Regions from separate parts of the Psychrobacillus sp. FSL W7-1457 genome, predicted to be linked through region 1. Evidence: a T-box and tRNA genes for the amino acid it is inferred to sense, from the RefSeq annotation. Region 1 holds a T-box; the other holds one or more tRNA genes.

Region 1 (8,908 bases):
ATGGCGAGGTCTTTGGAAAAAGCTTGGAGCAGAACCTAACCGTTATCGCCCTTCTATGGAAGCAATGTACAGAAGGATTGCAAAACAAAATTATATCACACCTATGCATTCTGCTGTAGATTTAAATAACTTCTTCTCTATGCGCTATGAGATTCCTATTGGAATATATAATTTGGATGAGATTAAAGAGGATATCTTTATCACCGTAGGCAATGCAGAAACAAATTATCTTGGATTGAATGGTAGAGAAAATAATTTACACGGGATTTTAACACTTCAAGATGAAGTAGGTGCATTCGGAAGTCCATTCGTCGATTCTAAACGGACGGCAGTTACTGAAAGTACAACGAGTGCTATACAAGTAGTATATCTACGACCTTCTATGAGTCAGGAAGAAGCGGTAAAATTATTAGAATCCATGGGACAAATGTTCACGCAAGTACACGGCGGAGACGCCGCAAGTGTTGTATTAGACAGTAACCAAATAGAATGGAGGATATAAATTATGGCACCAATACTTCTTGCAGAGGCAGTAAAGCTTAAGAGTATTTTATTGAAGAGAGTTCAAGAGTTGGAGATAGAAATGATGCGTGTCGGTTTCACTGTTATCGAGAAAGGGACTACTCCTGCTCCCCCTATACGAACTGTGAGCGCAATCGATTTAGAAATGAATGATATTCGCTCGGATATTAGAAAACTTGATCGACTTATATACGAGGCTAACTTAAACAATACAGTTACATATAAAGAAGCTGACCTCACCATTGTGGAAGCAATTGAACTAGCTACTCAGCTACGTGCCCAGGCAAGAGTATATAAACAGTTAGGAAGCCATGAAAAGCAAAGAATCCAGTTTAGCGGATACGGCGAAGTAACAACTTATGTAGAGGTTGCCTTATATGAGCCAGAGGAGTATCGAAAAAAAGCATTAGACTTTGAAAAGGATGCCAATAAATTATCTGGGCTGATTAACGCGAAAAACTACGTCGTTACTATTGCCTTTGATGATGAAAAATATGCTTAACATTATCCTTGGTAAGGTGAGACTCCTTGCCAAGGCATAGTAGGAGGTCATTACAATTTAACTGGTGGCAAACCAATGACCATTGACCATTTACTTTGTGACTAATAACTAATGACTAACCATTGCAACTGCAATCGACCTACAATTAGTGTACGACCGGACTTCCTACTATGAAAAACGCTCCTCTCCATTTTTGGAGGGAGCGTTTTTGCTTAGTTAATTTTCAAAGACCTGTGTTTGTTCTCCGTCTATTTCAAGGTACCAGGAACCTTCTTTAGGAAATTTGATTTCTCCCTCGTAATGGAATAATCTTTGTCCGTTAGCTGCGTCAATCACAGGGTTTTGGTCATTTTGAAAGCTACTCTTCTGTACAATTTCATCTCCATTTGAATTTACTAAAAGAACCTCTATACTTTCCTTTTCCCCAATAGAGCTTTCTATAATTACATTAGTAGTTTCGCCAATTTGAATCTCCTTAGGTGAATCTAGCAGCACGTAATGTTCGGACTTTGGAAAAGGTGGAAGAACCTCTATCCTAAATTCCTCAAACAATTCTTCCTCCACGTAAAAGGAAACTTGCCACTCTCCCTCTGTAGTAAAGGCTGGGAAGCTTGTTAAAATATGAGCATCCTCACTATATAAACCGGCGGCTAATACCCCCTCTGACAATAAAAGCTTCTCTCCATAACTGTTTATCGCCTCTACCTTATATTCCTTCCCAACTAAAGATTCAGGATCACTCCAATAGTAGAGCATAAGTTTTGCTCCTCGACGAGTATCCTCTGCAACGAAATTGTCAGGCCCTAGTATTCCAATTTTCCCTTCTATCCCTATTACATTTTGTGGCGAATCTTGTAAAGGAAATGAAGTAGCGAAAGGTGCGTCTAATGTAACGGATTTTGGTGACTCATTATTTAAATCATATGTTTTTCCCTTATAAGCCACCGAAAAATTGATATCTTTGCTTGCCTCTAATAATTTTTGTAGTTCCGCTTCGGAATAATTTGCATATAAAGATTCAAATGTAATTGTGTAATCATATCTATCCTTATTCGGATTTGAATTATAGCTTGCCCTATTTCCAATACCGTAACTATCCTTTAAGAAAAGATATTTATTTTCCGCTCGAAACTCCATAGAATGCCAAACATCTATTGGTATAAGCTCTTTAGACGTTAAAGATAACTCCGTCCTAACTGCATGGAGCTTCTCCCCTGATGCATTCATTGAAATCTCCGTGCTTTTAATATCAGCTATTTGAAGATCGAGGCTTTTTATAAATTCCTGCTCCGTCAACGAGCCCATGCCTACTTCTGTTTCTTTCGTTAAATCTGGGTTGTACATGGGGCTTGCTAAATAAGCAACCATTAAAAGGCAGGCCGCTGCTATAACTACAGATAGAGGTTTTAGAAACCTTAATCGGTTTGATTTTGAAGCATTTCGAATGCTGTAAATCACTTTTCTCTTTTCTTCTTTAGCAAGAGAATGCTTCGGAAGATTTCGCAACTGTTCCTCCAGATCATCGTGTTCTCGCTTCATACTCAAATCCCTCCTTTTCCAAAATGCTCTTCAGTTTCTTTAGCGAACGGTGATAAAGAACATTCACATGGTTTTCATTGGATTCTAGGATTTCTGCTACTTGTTTAGAGGTCAATTCAAGTATCGACTTTAAAATAATTACCTCTTTGTTTTTAGCTGGCAATTTATTTATAGCTAGATATAATTCTTGATTCATCTCACCAAGTAAAACAGTATGATCTAATCCCTCTATCTGTTTTTCATCTCGCAAAACGTATTTTATTCGATTCCAAATATTATTCTTTCTAGCGCGATCAACCACTATATTCTTTGCGATGGTTATTAACCATGTTTTTGGATGTGCCCCTTCCTTAAAGTAGGCAATCTTCTTCAATCCACGAAGAAAAGTTTCCTGCACCAGGTCCTGAACATCCATAGAGCCCGTATAGTAAATGAGGAAGCTGGTCACATCCCGCTCATATAACTCAAACCACTCCTCCATTAAATCCCTTTCCAAGTGATCCCCCCTATCTCCCTACTACTTCATTAGACGTTTTACTTTCCTTAATCTTACAAGACTTTTGAAAATAAAAAAATCAGCCATTGTAGAAACAATGACTGATTTATGTGTTCCATATTTAATTAGTATGATCTTGCAAACCATACCGTGTGTTTCGATTCTTTTCCACAATTAATACAAGTTGATTTTTCAGCTGGTGGATTGAATGGAATATTACGTGTTGTGAATTTTGTTTCTTCTTTAACATGCTCCTCACAAGCATCGTCTCCACACCATCCAGCAAGGATCCATCCAGGGATTTCTCCTTTTTCCGAAGAGTCCTCTAAATGCTGTTTCAGCTGATCCATGGAATCGACATGGGTATGAGAGTTTGCATCACGGAATGCACGCGCTTTTTCTAATAGACGAGTTTGCATTGTGTTTAGCTCTTCTTCCACACGCTCCACAATAACATTTATATCAACTGATTCTTTCTCATCTAAATCGCGAGCCTTCATAAGCACTTGATTGTTTTCTAAATCACGTGGTCCTAGCTCTACACGAACTGGTACACCTTTTAGCTCCCACTCGTTAAATTTATAACCAGGTGATTGATCAGAATCATCTAAACGTACACGGAAACCTTTTGCTTTTAATGCAGCAAATATTTCATCTAGCTTTTCAATAATTACTGGGTTCTTTTTCCATGGTCCAACTGGTATTAATACTACTTGTGTTGGTGCAATACGTGGTGGCAGCACAAGACCTTGCTCATCACCATGAACCATGATCACAGAGCCGATTAATCGAGTAGAAGTTCCCCAAGAAGTCGTATGCACATGCTGGTGCTTGTTTTCTTTATTCAAATATTTAATATCGAATGCTTCAGCGAATTTAGTTCCAAGGTAATGAGAAGTTCCAGCTTGAACCGCTTTTCCATCCTTCATCATAGCTTCGATAGAATACGTATCTACTGCCCCTGCAAAGCGTTCAGATGGAGTTTTTTGACCATCATATACAGGAATAGCTAAAAGTCCCTCTACTACCTCTTTATAAATATTTAGCATTTGCATTGTTTCTTGACGTGCTTCCTCTTCATCCACATGAGCTGTATGTCCCTCTTGCCATAAAAATTCAGAGGTACGAATGAAAGGAAGTGTCTTCTTTTCCCAACGGAATACGTTAGCCCATTGGTTGATCAGTACAGGTAGGTCACGATAGCTTTTGATCCAATCTGAATACAGATGGCCAATCATTGTTTCAGAGGTTGGACGAAGTGCTAAACGCTCCTCTAGTTTTTCACCTGCAGCCTCTGTAACCCATGGAAGCTCTGGAGAGAAACCTTCAATATGATCCTTTTCCTTTTGGAAAAATGATTCTGGAATTAACATTGGAAAATAAGCGTTACGGTGTCCTGTCTCTTTAAAGCGTTGGTTCATCTCTGCTTGGATATGCTCCCAGATTTCGTAGCCGTCCGGTTTAAATGCGATACATCCACGTACTGGTGTATAATCCATTAAATCTGCTTTTTGAATCGTGTCGATATACCATTTAGTAAAATCGTTTTGCTGTTGATTAGTCATTACTTTTCCTCCTTAAAATATAAAAAGCACAAGTCTGTCCTTGTAAAAGGACGTCCTTGTGCTTGAATAGACGTGGTACCACCTTAGTTTAGCTTAAAATAGTTTAAGCCCTCTAAAACGTTTGATAACGATAACGAATCGGTTATGTTTGCATAACATCTCCGTGGTAGGTTTCAACAAGAAGTGGTGATATAGCTCTCAGCAAACGCTATATTTTCTGTTTCACAATTCTCATTTACTTGATCACATCGTAGATTGTATATTACTAATAATATACCAAAAGTAACGTATTAATACAACGTACTTCTTTTATACCAATTAATTTAAACAATCAGAATAAAAATACATTATACTTACAGTATGGTAAAGACAAAACAAGATAGGGGAAGATTACATGAATGATTTAAAAAGTTCCTTTAACGAATGTACATATTATTTATCCGGTCATAGGAATCGAGATATCTCCGTCTTAAAGGATGCATTGAAGGATGTTTCTGAGGACCAATTCAGCGATATCTATGGTAACGGGTCTATTATAGAAGACTTTCAGAAGAAAATGGCTAAACTTTTAGGTAAGGGAACGTCTGCATTTTTCCCTAGCGGTACAATGGCTCAGCAAATCGCCTTACGTATTTGGTGCGATGAGAAGCAGCTTAACCAGGTTGCCTATCACCCTTTATGTCATTTAGAAATACACGAGATGGATGGTTTAAAGGAATTACACCAGATTAAAACGATCCTGCTGGCAGACAAGAATCGAGTAATTGAGCTAGAGGACGTAAAAAACCTTAAAGAAGACATAGCATGTCTTTTATTGGAGCTACCTCAAAGAGAAATTGGTGGCCAGCTTCCTAGCTTTGAAACATTAGAACAGATTTCAGCCTATTGTCGTGAAAATGGTATAAAGCTTCATTTAGACGGAGCCCGACTTTTAGAAGTATTACCGTACTATAATAAAACAGCCTCTGAGGTTTGCGACCTATTTGTAAGTGTTTATATGTCTTTTTATAAAGGAATTGGTGGTATTGCGGGAGCTATTCTAGCCGGTGACGAGGATTTCATAGAGAAATCTAAAATTTGGAGAAAGCGTTATGGTGGAACACTTATAAGCTTGTATCCTTATATTCTATCAGCAGATTATTATTTTGATAAGCGAGCACACAAAATGAAGCAATACTATCAAAAATCTGTAGAGCTAGCACAGCTATTTAATAACTGTAAGGATATTTACACCGTACCAGAAGTACCTGTTTCCAATATGTTTCACGTCTATTTTAATCGTTCACAAGAGGAAATGGCAGCTGTTATAAGCAAAGTCCAGCTTGATAATCGCATAGGGATATCCAGCTATTTAAGTGAGCTGGATGGGGAGAAATGCCAAATTGAAATAAGTATTGGAGATTCTTATCTAGAAATTCCAAAAGAACAACTAGAACAATTATTTTTGAATTTAAATGAAGAAATGAAATAAAAGACTCTTAACGTCTCGTTGAGAGTCTTTTATTGCTGTTGCTGATACTGTTCACTTTTAAGTTCTTCATATATATGGTTTGCCTTGCTTTGCGCTTCTGCTTTAGAAGTTGCGTGTACCTCGATAATTTTTCCTTCGATAATAAAGTTATATGTTTTAACCATTTTAAATTCCTCGCTTTTCTTATTTTTGATTCTAATTATGTTATTCCCTATTGTAGAAAAATAAAACTTCTTAATAATGGAAATTACAAATATTTATTGGGACAGTAAAAAGTCCATAATTACTGTGCTTACATAAAAAAAGGTGGCTCCCATTTATGAGCCACCCAACAACCCTATTACCCACTCCTTCACATCCACGAGTCGGTTGGATGGTGGTCTTTCTGTCTCACCCGAAACGATTAGGGGAAAAACGGAATCTACCCGATGGAGAGAGCCATGTGCACCCCCACCAGCATGATCATGACTATGTTTTTCAATAAATTCGTAAGAAGGCTTTGCATCTACTATGATAACTTTTCCGGTTTGGGAGTGGAGTGCTCCGTACAGCCGAGCTAGTCCATCAGGATATGTGTGATAACGTAAAGTTCCTTGCTCATCTTTTATATCTAAAAGAGACAAATCTCCATCTAATTGCCACGACTGCTTATATTCATCCATATAAGGACCATTTGGAGAGAAGGTGAGTTCTTTATCGTCTGAGCTTACAACATGATTTATTTGTTGTTCATCGCTCCATGCAATAAAACCTATTCGTTCATCCTTTTTTAAGCTTTCTACTATATCAGAAAAAGGAATTTCTTCATCATTTAAATAGATGTAGGCCATTCGTTCATTCACTGCGATGGCTAGTTGTGTATTTTCTTTTCCTTTTTCTAAGAAGGTGTACCGCTTTAACAATTCATTCAAATCAATTAAAGCCGTTTCCTTTTCTTCCTTAACTGCAGATTGACCACTATCACCAAGGACTATCCATGTAACCTCTTCTACTGCCTTTTCCCAAGAGCCAAAATTATTTAACAGCTCTTGCAGTGCTTGGTCAGCCTTCTCAATCCCAGATTCATCACCAGGACCGTTTCTATGTATGGACGCATCCGCATCAGGGAGATAGGCTAGTGTAAAGGTAGGTAGGTTCCCTTGTTCAATTAGATAAGTCAGTTCATTAGATGTAAACTCATTATTTACTCCCATCCTCTTCCAAACGTATTTATATCGATCGTTCTCTGGATTGTATTGAGATAAGCCACCGAGCGACAAAAGCAATGGCCCATTCACCTTTATTTCTTTTGGCAATAGATCTGTAATAGAAAGAAGCTTAGGTACTTGTAAATCCTGCTTAAAGCTTCCCCGGTATAATAGACCATTAATAGAAGCTGTGTGTATTTGAGCACTTGCCAATTGTTCATGAATCGTTAGAACTTCTTTACTTAAATGGGTTTCATTCAGATGAATAACACTATCAGCCACTACATTTTTAACCCCATTGTCCCATATCTCCGCGATTCCACTTCCATAACTGACCATGCGTGCCTCATCTTTATTAAACCAAATCAACCCGGGGATTTTATGCTGATTTGCATATGTTCCAGTCAACAAGGTGCTATCAATTGTAACGGACATTGTTGGATAAGAACTAATAAATTCTGGATAAAAATCCCCATTATTTATTAAAAATGAAAATGCAGGTGCCTCTCCCTCTTTTATCGTCTTTTGCAATGGTTCTGCCATTAAAGAATCGACAACAATAAGAACGATCGGCTTTTTAGTAGCTTCGATCTTTACATCATTAAACTTTTTAGTTGGAGACATCGAAATAGCTAATATAAGTCCTCCACATACAACAACCAATATAGCTAATATGATTAGTATTGTTTTCTTCACTTTTAGTCACCTATCTTCCATTCATAGTGTTAGTATGGTGATTTCCAAATGATTACATGCTTATTTAATGATAAAAACTCATGGCTTTCGACTAAATGTGTACAAAGATATTCTTGGACCAGCCATTTATATAAAAATGATATCCTCACCAGTTGGACTACCTTTATAGAAAAGATGCATCAATTACCTGGTTGCCCATCATTGTCACTGCCTTGCTCATCTTCATTTTCATTTTTTGCACCGTCTCCACTGCTACCTTCTGTTTCATCCAAAGCTCTTATAAAAAATGCCGTTGGTAACAAAAGACCAATTGCTGCTTGTATTAGTGCAAAGAACCGTGCCTTTCCCACAGGCACCAAGTCACCATAGCCTACTGATAAAATGGTTACTCCACTGAAATAGAGATAATCTAAAAAATTCTCTCCTCCATCCTTCCCCTCTTCAGTGCTGACTCTTACTACATCTCCTTCCATAGACAATAAGTAATAAAGAACAGCAAATCCAAAAGTAATGCCAAGCATAGCGAAAAATAGCTTTTGGAATAAAGTTGACTGAAAATAGCTTTTCTTATATTTATGACCTGAAAAGAAATAGTATAAGGTTGTTACCATAAATAAGATCGTCAATCCCATTAGTATCGTAGAAAACATGCGTCTATTCCTCTCTGTCTCTCGAGTCCATCCAGTTTGAGTTGTATGAAGTTTTATTAATGTCGATATGACTATCTTGTCAATCGAATGTAAAAATATACAAAGTAACTAATATGAAAACGGAAATATAGATACGCATTCAATTCTTGAAAAAGTGAATGTACAGGTATTGAGACATTGAAAAGATTTTCAAGAGCTATTCTAACAATTTAAGTGATTTTCATTTTAAGCAAATATAACTTTTTTGATATAACTATTACTTCTTCCGAGACATTCAATT
Region 2 (8,908 bases), 970 kb from region 1:
GGTTTCCGCCCCTTAGTGCTGCAGCTAACGCATTAAGCACTCCGCCTGGGGAGTACGGTCGCAAGACTGAAACTCAAAGGAATTGACGGGGGCCCGCACAAGCGGTGGAGCATGTGGTTTAATTCGAAGCAACGCGAAGAACCTTACCAGGTCTTGACATCCCGCTGACCGGCCTAGAGATAGGCTTTTCCCTTCGGGGACAGCGGTGACAGGTGGTGCATGGTTGTCGTCAGCTCGTGTCGTGAGATGTTGGGTTAAGTCCCGCAACGAGCGCAACCCTTGATCTTAGTTGCCAGCATTCAGTTGGGCACTCTAAGGTGACTGCCGGTGATAAACCGGAGGAAGGTGGGGATGACGTCAAATCATCATGCCCCTTATGACCTGGGCTACACACGTGCTACAATGGACGGTACAGAGGGTCGCAACCCCGCGAGGGTGAGCAAATCCCATAAAACCGTTCTCAGTTCGGATTGTAGGCTGCAACTCGCCTACATGAAGCCGGAATCGCTAGTAATCGTGGATCAGCATGCCACGGTGAATACGTTCCCGGGCCTTGTACACACCGCCCGTCACACCACGAGAGTTTGTAACACCCGAAGTCGGTGGGGTAACCCTTTTGGGAGCCAGCCGCCGAAGGTGGGACAGATGATTGGGGTGAAGTCGTAACAAGGTAGCCGTATCGGAAGGTGCGGCTGGATCACCTCCTTTCTAAGGATATATTCGGAATACAGATCTTTATCTGTATCTTAACGTTTTGCAGTTCAGTTTTGAATGTTCATTCTATATGAGCATTTAAAGCTTTTTAACTTGTTCTTTGAAAACTGGATAAAACGACATCAAAAAAAGAAACAAACGCAAGATATTCAAATTGTGATCACTTACGTGATTGCAAGTGTAGTACTTTTAACTTTTAGGTTAAGTTAATAAGGGCGCACGGTGGATGCCTTGGCACTAGGAGTCGATGAAGGACGGCACTAACACCGATATGCTTCGGGGAGCTGTAAGTGAGCTTCGATCCGAAGATTTCCGAATGGGGAAACCCACTGCCCGTAATGGGGCAGTACATTTGCGTGAATACATAGCGCATCTGAGACACACCCAGGGAACTGAAACATCTAAGTACCTGGAGGAAGAGAAAGAAAATTCGATTCCCTGAGTAGCGGCGAGCGAAACGGGAAGAGCCCAAACCAAGAGGCTTGCCTCTTGGGGTTGTAGGACACTCTATACGGAGTTACAAAAGAATGAGCTAGACGAAGCGATCTGGAAAGGTCCGCAGGATAGGGTAAAAGCCCCGTAGTCAAAAGTTCATTCCCTCCAGAGTGTATCCTGAGTACGGCGGAACACGTGAAATTCCGTCGGAATCCGGGAGGACCATCTCCCAAGGCTAAATACTACCTAGTGACCGATAGTGAACCAGTACCGTGAGGGAAAGGTGAAAAGCACCCCGGAAGGGGAGTGAAATAGACCCTGAAACCGTGTGCCTACAAATAGTCAAAGCCCGTTAACGGGTGATGGCGTGCCTTTTGTAGAATGAACCGGCGAGTTACGATTACATGCGAGGTTAAGTTGAGAAGACGGAGCCGCAGCGAAAGCGAGTCTGAATAGGGCGAATGAGTATGTGGTCGTAGACCCGAAACCAGGTGATCTACCCATGTCCAGGATGAAGGTGAGGTAACACTTACTGGAGGTCCGAACCCACGCACGTTGAAAAGTGCGGGGATGAGGTGTGGGTAGCGGAGAAATTCCAATCGAACCTGGAGATAGCTGGTTCTCTCCGAAATAGCTTTAGGGCTAGCCTCAAACGTTAGAATCTTGGAGGTAGAGCACTGTTTGGACTAGGGGCCCATCCCGGGTTACCGAATTCAGACAAACTCCGAATGCCAATGATTTATGTTTGGGAGTCAGACTGCGAGTGATAAGATCCGTAGTCAAGAGGGAAACAGCCCAGACCACCAGCTAAGGTCCCAAAGTATTTGTTAAGTGGAAAAGGATGTGGCGTTGCTTAGACAACCAGGATGTTGGCTTAGAAGCAGCCATCATTTAAAGAGTGCGTAATAGCTCACTGGTCGAGTGACGCTGCGCCGAAAATGTATCGGGGCTAAACAAATCACCGAAGCTGTGGATTGATACCTTTGGTATCAGTGGTAGGAGAGCGTTCTAAGGGCGTTGAAGTCAGACCGGAAGGACTGGTGGAGCGCTTAGAAGTGAGAATGCCGGTATGAGTAGCGAAAGATGGGTGAGAATCCCATCCACCGTATGACTAAGGTTTCCTGAGGAAGGCTCGTCCGCTCAGGGTTAGTCGGGACCTAAGTCGAGGCCGATAGGCGTAGACGATGGACAACAGGTTGATATTCCTGTACCACCACCCCACCGTTTGAGTGATGGGGGGACGCAGTAGGATAGGGTAAGCGTGCTGTTGGTTATGCACGTCCAAGCAGTGAGGTGTGAGTGTAGGCAAATCCGCACTCTGTAACATTGAGCTGTGATGGCAAGGACGTATGTCCGGAGTTCCTGATTTCACACTGCCAAGAAAAGCCTCTAACGAGGTGGGAGGTGCCCGTACCGCAAACCGACACAGGTAGTCGAGGAGAGAATCCTAAGGTGAGCGAGAGAACTCTCGTTAAGGAACTCGGCAAAATGACCCCGTAACTTCGGGAGAAGGGGTGCTCTTTTGGGTGAATAGCCTAGAAGAGCCGCAGTGAATAGGCCCAGGCGACTGTTTAGCAAAAACACAGGTCTCTGCAAAACCGTAAGGTGAAGTATAGGGGCTGACGCCTGCCCGGTGCTGGAAGGTTAAGAGGAGTGCTTAGCGCAAGCGAAGGTGCGAATTGAAGCCCCAGTAAACGGCGGCCGTAACTATAACGGTCCTAAGGTAGCGAAATTCCTTGTCGGGTAAGTTCCGACCCGCACGAAAGGCGTAACGATCTGGGCACTGTCTCAACGAGAGACTCGGTGAAATTATAGTACCTGTGAAGATGCAGGTTACCCGCGACAGGACGGAAAGACCCCGTGGAGCTTTACTGTAGCTTGATATTGAATTTTGGTGCAACTTGTACAGGATAGGTAGGAGCCTTAGAGCCCGGAGCGCCAGCTTCGGAGGAGGCGTCGGTGGGATACTACCCTGGTTGTATTGAAATTCTAACCCATACCCGTAACCCGGGTAGGAGACAGTGTCAGGCGGGCAGTTTGACTGGGGCGGTCGCCTCCTAAAGTGTAACGGAGGCGCCCAAAGGTTCCCTCAGAATGGTTGGAAATCATTCGAAGAGTGTAAAGGCAGAAGGGAGCTTGACTGCGAGACCTACAAGTCGAGCAGGGTCGAAAGACGGGCTTAGTGATCCGGTGGTTCCGCATGGAAGGGCCATCGCTCAACGGATAAAAGCTACCCCGGGGATAACAGGCTTATCTCCCCCAAGAGTCCACATCGACGGGGAGGTTTGGCACCTCGATGTCGGCTCATCGCATCCTGGGGCTGTAGTCGGTCCCAAGGGTTGGGCTGTTCGCCCATTAAAGCGGTACGCGAGCTGGGTTCAGAACGTCGTGAGACAGTTCGGTCCCTATCCGTCGTGGGCGTAGGAAATTTGAGAGGAGCTGTCCTTAGTACGAGAGGACCGGGATGGACACACCGCTGGTGTACCAGTTGTTCTGCCAAGGGCATCGCTGGGTAGCTATGTGTGGACGGGATAAGTGCTGAAAGCATCTAAGCACGAAGCCCCCCTCAAGATGAGATTTCCCATTACGCAAGTAAGTAAGATCCCTCAAAGACGATGAGGTAGATAGGTTCGGGGTGGAAGCGTGGCGACACGTGCAGCTGACGAATACTAATCGATCGAGGACTTAACCAAATTGTTTGTTTCTAAGATGTCAGTTTATTCAGTTTTGAAAGAATAAATTTTTATTAAATTAATGCTTGTAATAATCTACATAGTTGATATAATAGAACTTGTCTTTCAATAATTATTCAAGTCTAGTGATGATGGCGAAGAGGTCACACCCGTTCCCATACCGAACACGGAAGTTAAGCTCTTCAGCGCCGATGGTAGTTGGGGGTCTCCCCCTGCAAGAGTAGGACGTCGCTGGGCTTGCAATAAAAAAATATTACCCAGGAGGATTAGCTCAGCTGGGAGAGCATCTGCCTTACAAGCAGAGGGTCGGCGGTTCGAGCCCGTCATCCTCCACCATAATTTTACTCCTGCCGGAGTAGCTCAACTGGTAGAGCAACTGACTTGTAATCAGTAGGTTGAGGGTTCAAGTCCTTTCTCCGGCACCATTTTCCGAGCCATTAGCTCAGTTGGTAGAGCATCTGACTTTTAATCAGAGGGTCGAAGGTTCGAGTCCTTCATGGCTCATTCACTTTTGTGAAATAAATATGCGGGTGTGGCGGAACTGGCAGACGCACTAGACTTAGGATCTAGCGCCGCAAGGCGTGGGGGTTCGACTCCCTTCACCCGCACCATTTAACTTAATAACCGAGCGGAAGTAGTTCAGTGGTAGAACACCACCTTGCCAAGGTGGGGGTCGCGAGTTCGAACCTCGTCTTCCGCTCCAAAGATTCATTAAAGTGCCGGGGTGGCGGAACTGGCAGACGCACAGGACTTAAAATCCTGCGGTAGGTGACTACCGTACCGGTTCGATTCCGGTCCTCGGCACCACTTTTATGAATAATTAGCGCCCGTAGCTCAATTGGATAGAGCGTCTGACTACGGATCAGAAGGTTGTGGGTTCGACTCCTGCCGGGCGCGCCATATAACGGGAAGTAGCTCAGCTTGGTAGAGCACTTGGTTTGGGACCAAGGGGTCGCAGGTTCGAATCCTGTCTTCCCGACCAGTTATTATTATTTTGGGGCCTTAGCTCAGCTGGGAGAGCGCCTGCCTTGCACGCAGGAGGTCAGCGGTTCGATCCCGCTAGGCTCCACCATGAACATTGAAAACTGAACATGCAAAACGTTAAGACATACAGCATCAACAAGCTTTGGCTTGATTGACGCAAAACAATTTTTGACATCATTTAATGATGATGCCAGCAAAACAAAATGAGCTTTTTAAGTTCTCTATTATGGAGAGTTTGATCCTGGCTCAGGACGAACGCTGGCGGCGTGCCTAATACATGCAAGTCGAGCGGATGATGAAGAAGCTTGCTTCTTCTGATTTAGCGGCGGACGGGTGAGTAACACGTGGGCAACCTGCCCTGTAGATTGGGATAACTCCGGGAAACCGGGGCTAATACCGAATAATCCATTACCTCACATGAGGAAATGTTAAAAGACGGTTTCGGCTGTCACTACAGGATGGGCCCGCGGCGCATTAGCTAGTTGGTGAGGTAACGGCTCACCAAGGCGACGATGCGTAGCCGACCTGAGAGGGTGATCGGCCACACTGGGACTGAGACACGGCCCAGACTCCTACGGGAGGCAGCAGTAGGGAATCTTCCACAATGGACGAAAGTCTGATGGAGCAACGCCGCGTGAGTGAAGAAGGTTTTCGGATCGTAAAACTCTGTTGTGAGGGAAGAACAAGTACGAGAGTAACTGCTCGTACCTTGACGGTACCTCATTAGAAAGCCACGGCTAACTACGTGCCAGCAGCCGCGGTAATACGTAGGTGGCAAGCGTTGTCCGGAATTATTGGGCGTAAAGCGCGCGCAGGCGGTCCTTTAAGTCTGATGTGAAAGCCCACGGCTCAACCGTGGAGGGTCATTGGAAACTGGGGGACTTGAGTACAGAAGAGGAAAGCGGAATTCCAAGTGTAGCGGTGAAATGCGTAGAGATTTGGAGGAACACCAGTGGCGAAGGCGGCTTTCTGGTCTGTAACTGACGCTGAGGCGCGAAAGCGTGGGGAGCAAACAGGATTAGATACCCTGGTAGTCCACGCCGTAAACGATGAGTGCTAAGTGTTAGGGGGTTTCCGCCCCTTAGTGCTGCAGCTAACGCATTAAGCACTCCGCCTGGGGAGTACGGTCGCAAGACTGAAACTCAAAGGAATTGACGGGGGCCCGCACAAGCGGTGGAGCATGTGGTTTAATTCGAAGCAACGCGAAGAACCTTACCAGGTCTTGACATCCCGCTGACCGGCCTAGAGATAGGCTTTTCCCTTCGGGGACAGCGGTGACAGGTGGTGCATGGTTGTCGTCAGCTCGTGTCGTGAGATGTTGGGTTAAGTCCCGCAACGAGCGCAACCCTTGATCTTAGTTGCCAGCATTCAGTTGGGCACTCTAAGGTGACTGCCGGTGATAAACCGGAGGAAGGTGGGGATGACGTCAAATCATCATGCCCCTTATGACCTGGGCTACACACGTGCTACAATGGACGGTACAGAGGGTCGCAACCCCGCGAGGGTGAGCAAATCCCATAAAACCGTTCTCAGTTCGGATTGTAGGCTGCAACTCGCCTACATGAAGCCGGAATCGCTAGTAATCGTGGATCAGCATGCCACGGTGAATACGTTCCCGGGCCTTGTACACACCGCCCGTCACACCACGAGAGTTTGTAACACCCGAAGTCGGTGGGGTAACCCTTTTGGGAGCCAGCCGCCGAAGGTGGGACAGATGATTGGGGTGAAGTCGTAACAAGGTAGCCGTATCGGAAGGTGCGGCTGGATCACCTCCTTTCTAAGGATATATTCGGAATACAGATCTTTATCTGTATCTTAACGTTTTGCAGTTCAGTTTTGAATGTTCATGTATATTAATATTTTTAATAGATATGGAAATTCAAAGAGGGCCTATAGCTCAGCTGGTTAGAGCGCACGCCTGATAAGCGTGAGGTCGATGGTTCGAGTCCATTTAGGCCCACCATACCTTTTTTTATTTCGGGGCCTTAGCTCAGCTGGGAGAGCGCCTGCCTTGCACGCAGGAGGTCAGCGGTTCGATCCCGCTAGGCTCCACCAACGAAATAATTTGTTCTTTGAAAACTGGATAAAACGACATCAAAAAAAGAAACAAACGCAAGATATTCAAATTGTGATCACTTATGTGATTGCAAGTGTAGTACTTTTAACTTTTAGGTTAAGTTAATAAGGGCGCACGGTGGATGCCTTGGCACTAGGAGTCGATGAAGGACGGCACTAACACCGATATGCTTCGGGGAGCTGTAAGTGAGCTTCGATCCGAAGATTTCCGAATGGGGAAACCCACTGCCCGTAATGGGGCAGTACATTTGCGTGAATACATAGCGCATCTGAGACACACCCAGGGAACTGAAACATCTAAGTACCTGGAGGAAGAGAAAGAAAATTCGATTCCCTGAGTAGCGGCGAGCGAAACGGGAAGAGCCCAAACCAAGAGGCTTGCCTCTTGGGGTTGTAGGACACTCTATACGGAGTTACAAAAGAATGAGCTAGACGAAGCGATCTGGAAAGGTCCGCAGGATAGGGTAAAAGCCCCGTAGTCAAAAGTTCATTCCCTCCAGAGTGTATCCTGAGTACGGCGGAACACGTGAAATTCCGTCGGAATCCGGGAGGACCATCTCCCAAGGCTAAATACTACCTAGTGACCGATAGTGAACCAGTACCGTGAGGGAAAGGTGAAAAGCACCCCGGAAGGGGAGTGAAATAGACCCTGAAACCGTGTGCCTACAAATAGTCAAAGCCCGTTAACGGGTGATGGCGTGCCTTTTGTAGAATGAACCGGCGAGTTACGATTACATGCGAGGTTAAGTTGAGAAGACGGAGCCGCAGCGAAAGCGAGTCTGAATAGGGCGAATGAGTATGTGGTCGTAGACCCGAAACCAGGTGATCTACCCATGTCCAGGATGAAGGTGAGGTAACACTTACTGGAGGTCCGAACCCACGCACGTTGAAAAGTGCGGGGATGAGGTGTGGGTAGCGGAGAAATTCCAATCGAACCTGGAGATAGCTGGTTCTCTCCGAAATAGCTTTAGGGCTAGCCTCAAACGTTAGAATCTTGGAGGTAGAGCACTGTTTGGACTAGGGGCCCATCCCGGGTTACCGAATTCAGACAAACTCCGAATGCCAATGATTTATGTTTGGGAGTCAGACTGCGAGTGATAAGATCCGTAGTCAAGAGGGAAACAGCCCAGACCACCAGCTAAGGTCCCAAAGTATTTGTTAAGTGGAAAAGGATGTGGCGTTGCTTAGACAACCAGGATGTTGGCTTAGAAGCAGCCATCATTTAAAGAGTGCGTAATAGCTCACTGGTCGAGTGACGCTGCGCCGAAAATGTATCGGGGCTAAACAAATCACCGAAGCTGTGGATTGATACCTTTGGTATCAGTGGTAGGAGAGCGTTCTAAGGGCGTTGAAGTCAGACCGGAAGGACTGGTGGAGCGCTTAGAAGTGAGAATGCCGGTATGAGTAGCGAAAGATGGGTGAGAATCCCATCCACCGTATGACTAAGGTTTCCTGAGGAAGGCTCGTCCGCTCAGGGTTAGTCGGGACCTAAGTCGAGGCCGATAGGCGTAGACGATGGACAACAGGTTGATATTCCTGTACCACCACCCCACCGTTTGAGTGATGGGGGGACGCAGTAGGATAGGGTAAGCGTGCTGTTGGTTATGCACGTCCAAGCAGTGAGGTGTGAGTGTAGGCAAATCCGCACTCTGTAACATTGAGCTGTGATGGCAAGGACGTATGTCCGGAGTTCCTGATTTCACACTGCCAAGAAAAGCCTCTAACGAGGTGGGAGGTGCCCGTACCGCAAACCGACACAGGTAGTCGAGGAGAGAATCCTAAGGTGAGCGAGAGAACTCTCGTTAAGGAACTCGGCAAAATGACCCCGTAACTTCGGGAGAAGGGGTGCTCTTTTGGGTGAATAGCCTAGAAGAGCCGCAGTGAATAGGCCCAGGCGACTGTTTAGCAAAAACACAGGTCTCTGCAAAACCGTAAGGTGAAGTATAGGGGCTGACGCCTGCCCGGTGCTGGAAGGTTAAGAGGAGTGCTTAGCGCAAGCGAAGGTG

The links. A T-box is a leader RNA that pairs with one kind of tRNA and senses whether it is charged. The one in region 1 lies ahead of proS (proline--tRNA ligase), so its partner is inferred to be a tRNA-Pro.
Region 2: it has a tRNA-Pro gene. The T-box ahead of proS (proline--tRNA ligase) is inferred to sense a tRNA for this amino acid. The anticodon was not compared.

The regions. Positions count from the first base shown of each region.
Region 1 covers NZ_CP151993.1:3,072,913-3,081,820, forward strand. The annotation lists gene NSQ95_RS15035 (phenylalanine--tRNA ligase beta subunit-related protein) at 1-502, shown strand, start outside; gene NSQ95_RS15040 (hypothetical protein) at 506-1,024, shown strand; gene NSQ95_RS15045 (hypothetical protein) at 1,241-2,563, opposite strand; gene NSQ95_RS15050 (RNA polymerase sigma factor) at 2,544-3,059, opposite strand; gene proS (proline--tRNA ligase) at 3,185-4,624, opposite strand; T-box leader at 4,668-4,885, opposite strand; gene NSQ95_RS15060 (aminotransferase class I/II-fold pyridoxal phosphate-dependent enzyme) at 5,019-6,095, shown strand; gene NSQ95_RS15065 (hypothetical protein) at 6,125-6,259, opposite strand; gene NSQ95_RS15070 (alkaline phosphatase family protein) at 6,413-7,978, opposite strand; gene NSQ95_RS15075 (potassium channel family protein) at 8,158-8,628, opposite strand.
Region 2 covers NZ_CP151993.1:94,392-103,299, forward strand. The annotation lists rRNA gene NSQ95_RS00470 (16S ribosomal RNA) at 1-708, shown strand, start outside; rRNA gene NSQ95_RS00475 (23S ribosomal RNA) at 914-3,842, shown strand; rRNA gene rrf (5S ribosomal RNA) at 3,964-4,079, shown strand; tRNA gene NSQ95_RS00485 (tRNA-Val) at 4,103-4,178, shown strand; tRNA gene NSQ95_RS00490 (tRNA-Thr) at 4,192-4,267, shown strand; tRNA gene NSQ95_RS00495 (tRNA-Lys) at 4,274-4,346, shown strand; tRNA gene NSQ95_RS00500 (tRNA-Leu) at 4,369-4,453, shown strand; tRNA gene NSQ95_RS00505 (tRNA-Gly) at 4,471-4,545, shown strand; tRNA gene NSQ95_RS00510 (tRNA-Leu) at 4,561-4,649, shown strand; tRNA gene NSQ95_RS00515 (tRNA-Arg) at 4,666-4,742, shown strand; tRNA gene NSQ95_RS00520 (tRNA-Pro) at 4,748-4,824, shown strand; tRNA gene NSQ95_RS00525 (tRNA-Ala) at 4,839-4,914, shown strand; rRNA gene NSQ95_RS00530 (16S ribosomal RNA) at 5,050-6,603, shown strand; tRNA gene NSQ95_RS00535 (tRNA-Ile) at 6,713-6,789, shown strand; tRNA gene NSQ95_RS00540 (tRNA-Ala) at 6,806-6,881, shown strand; rRNA gene NSQ95_RS00545 (23S ribosomal RNA) at 6,998-8,908, shown strand, end outside.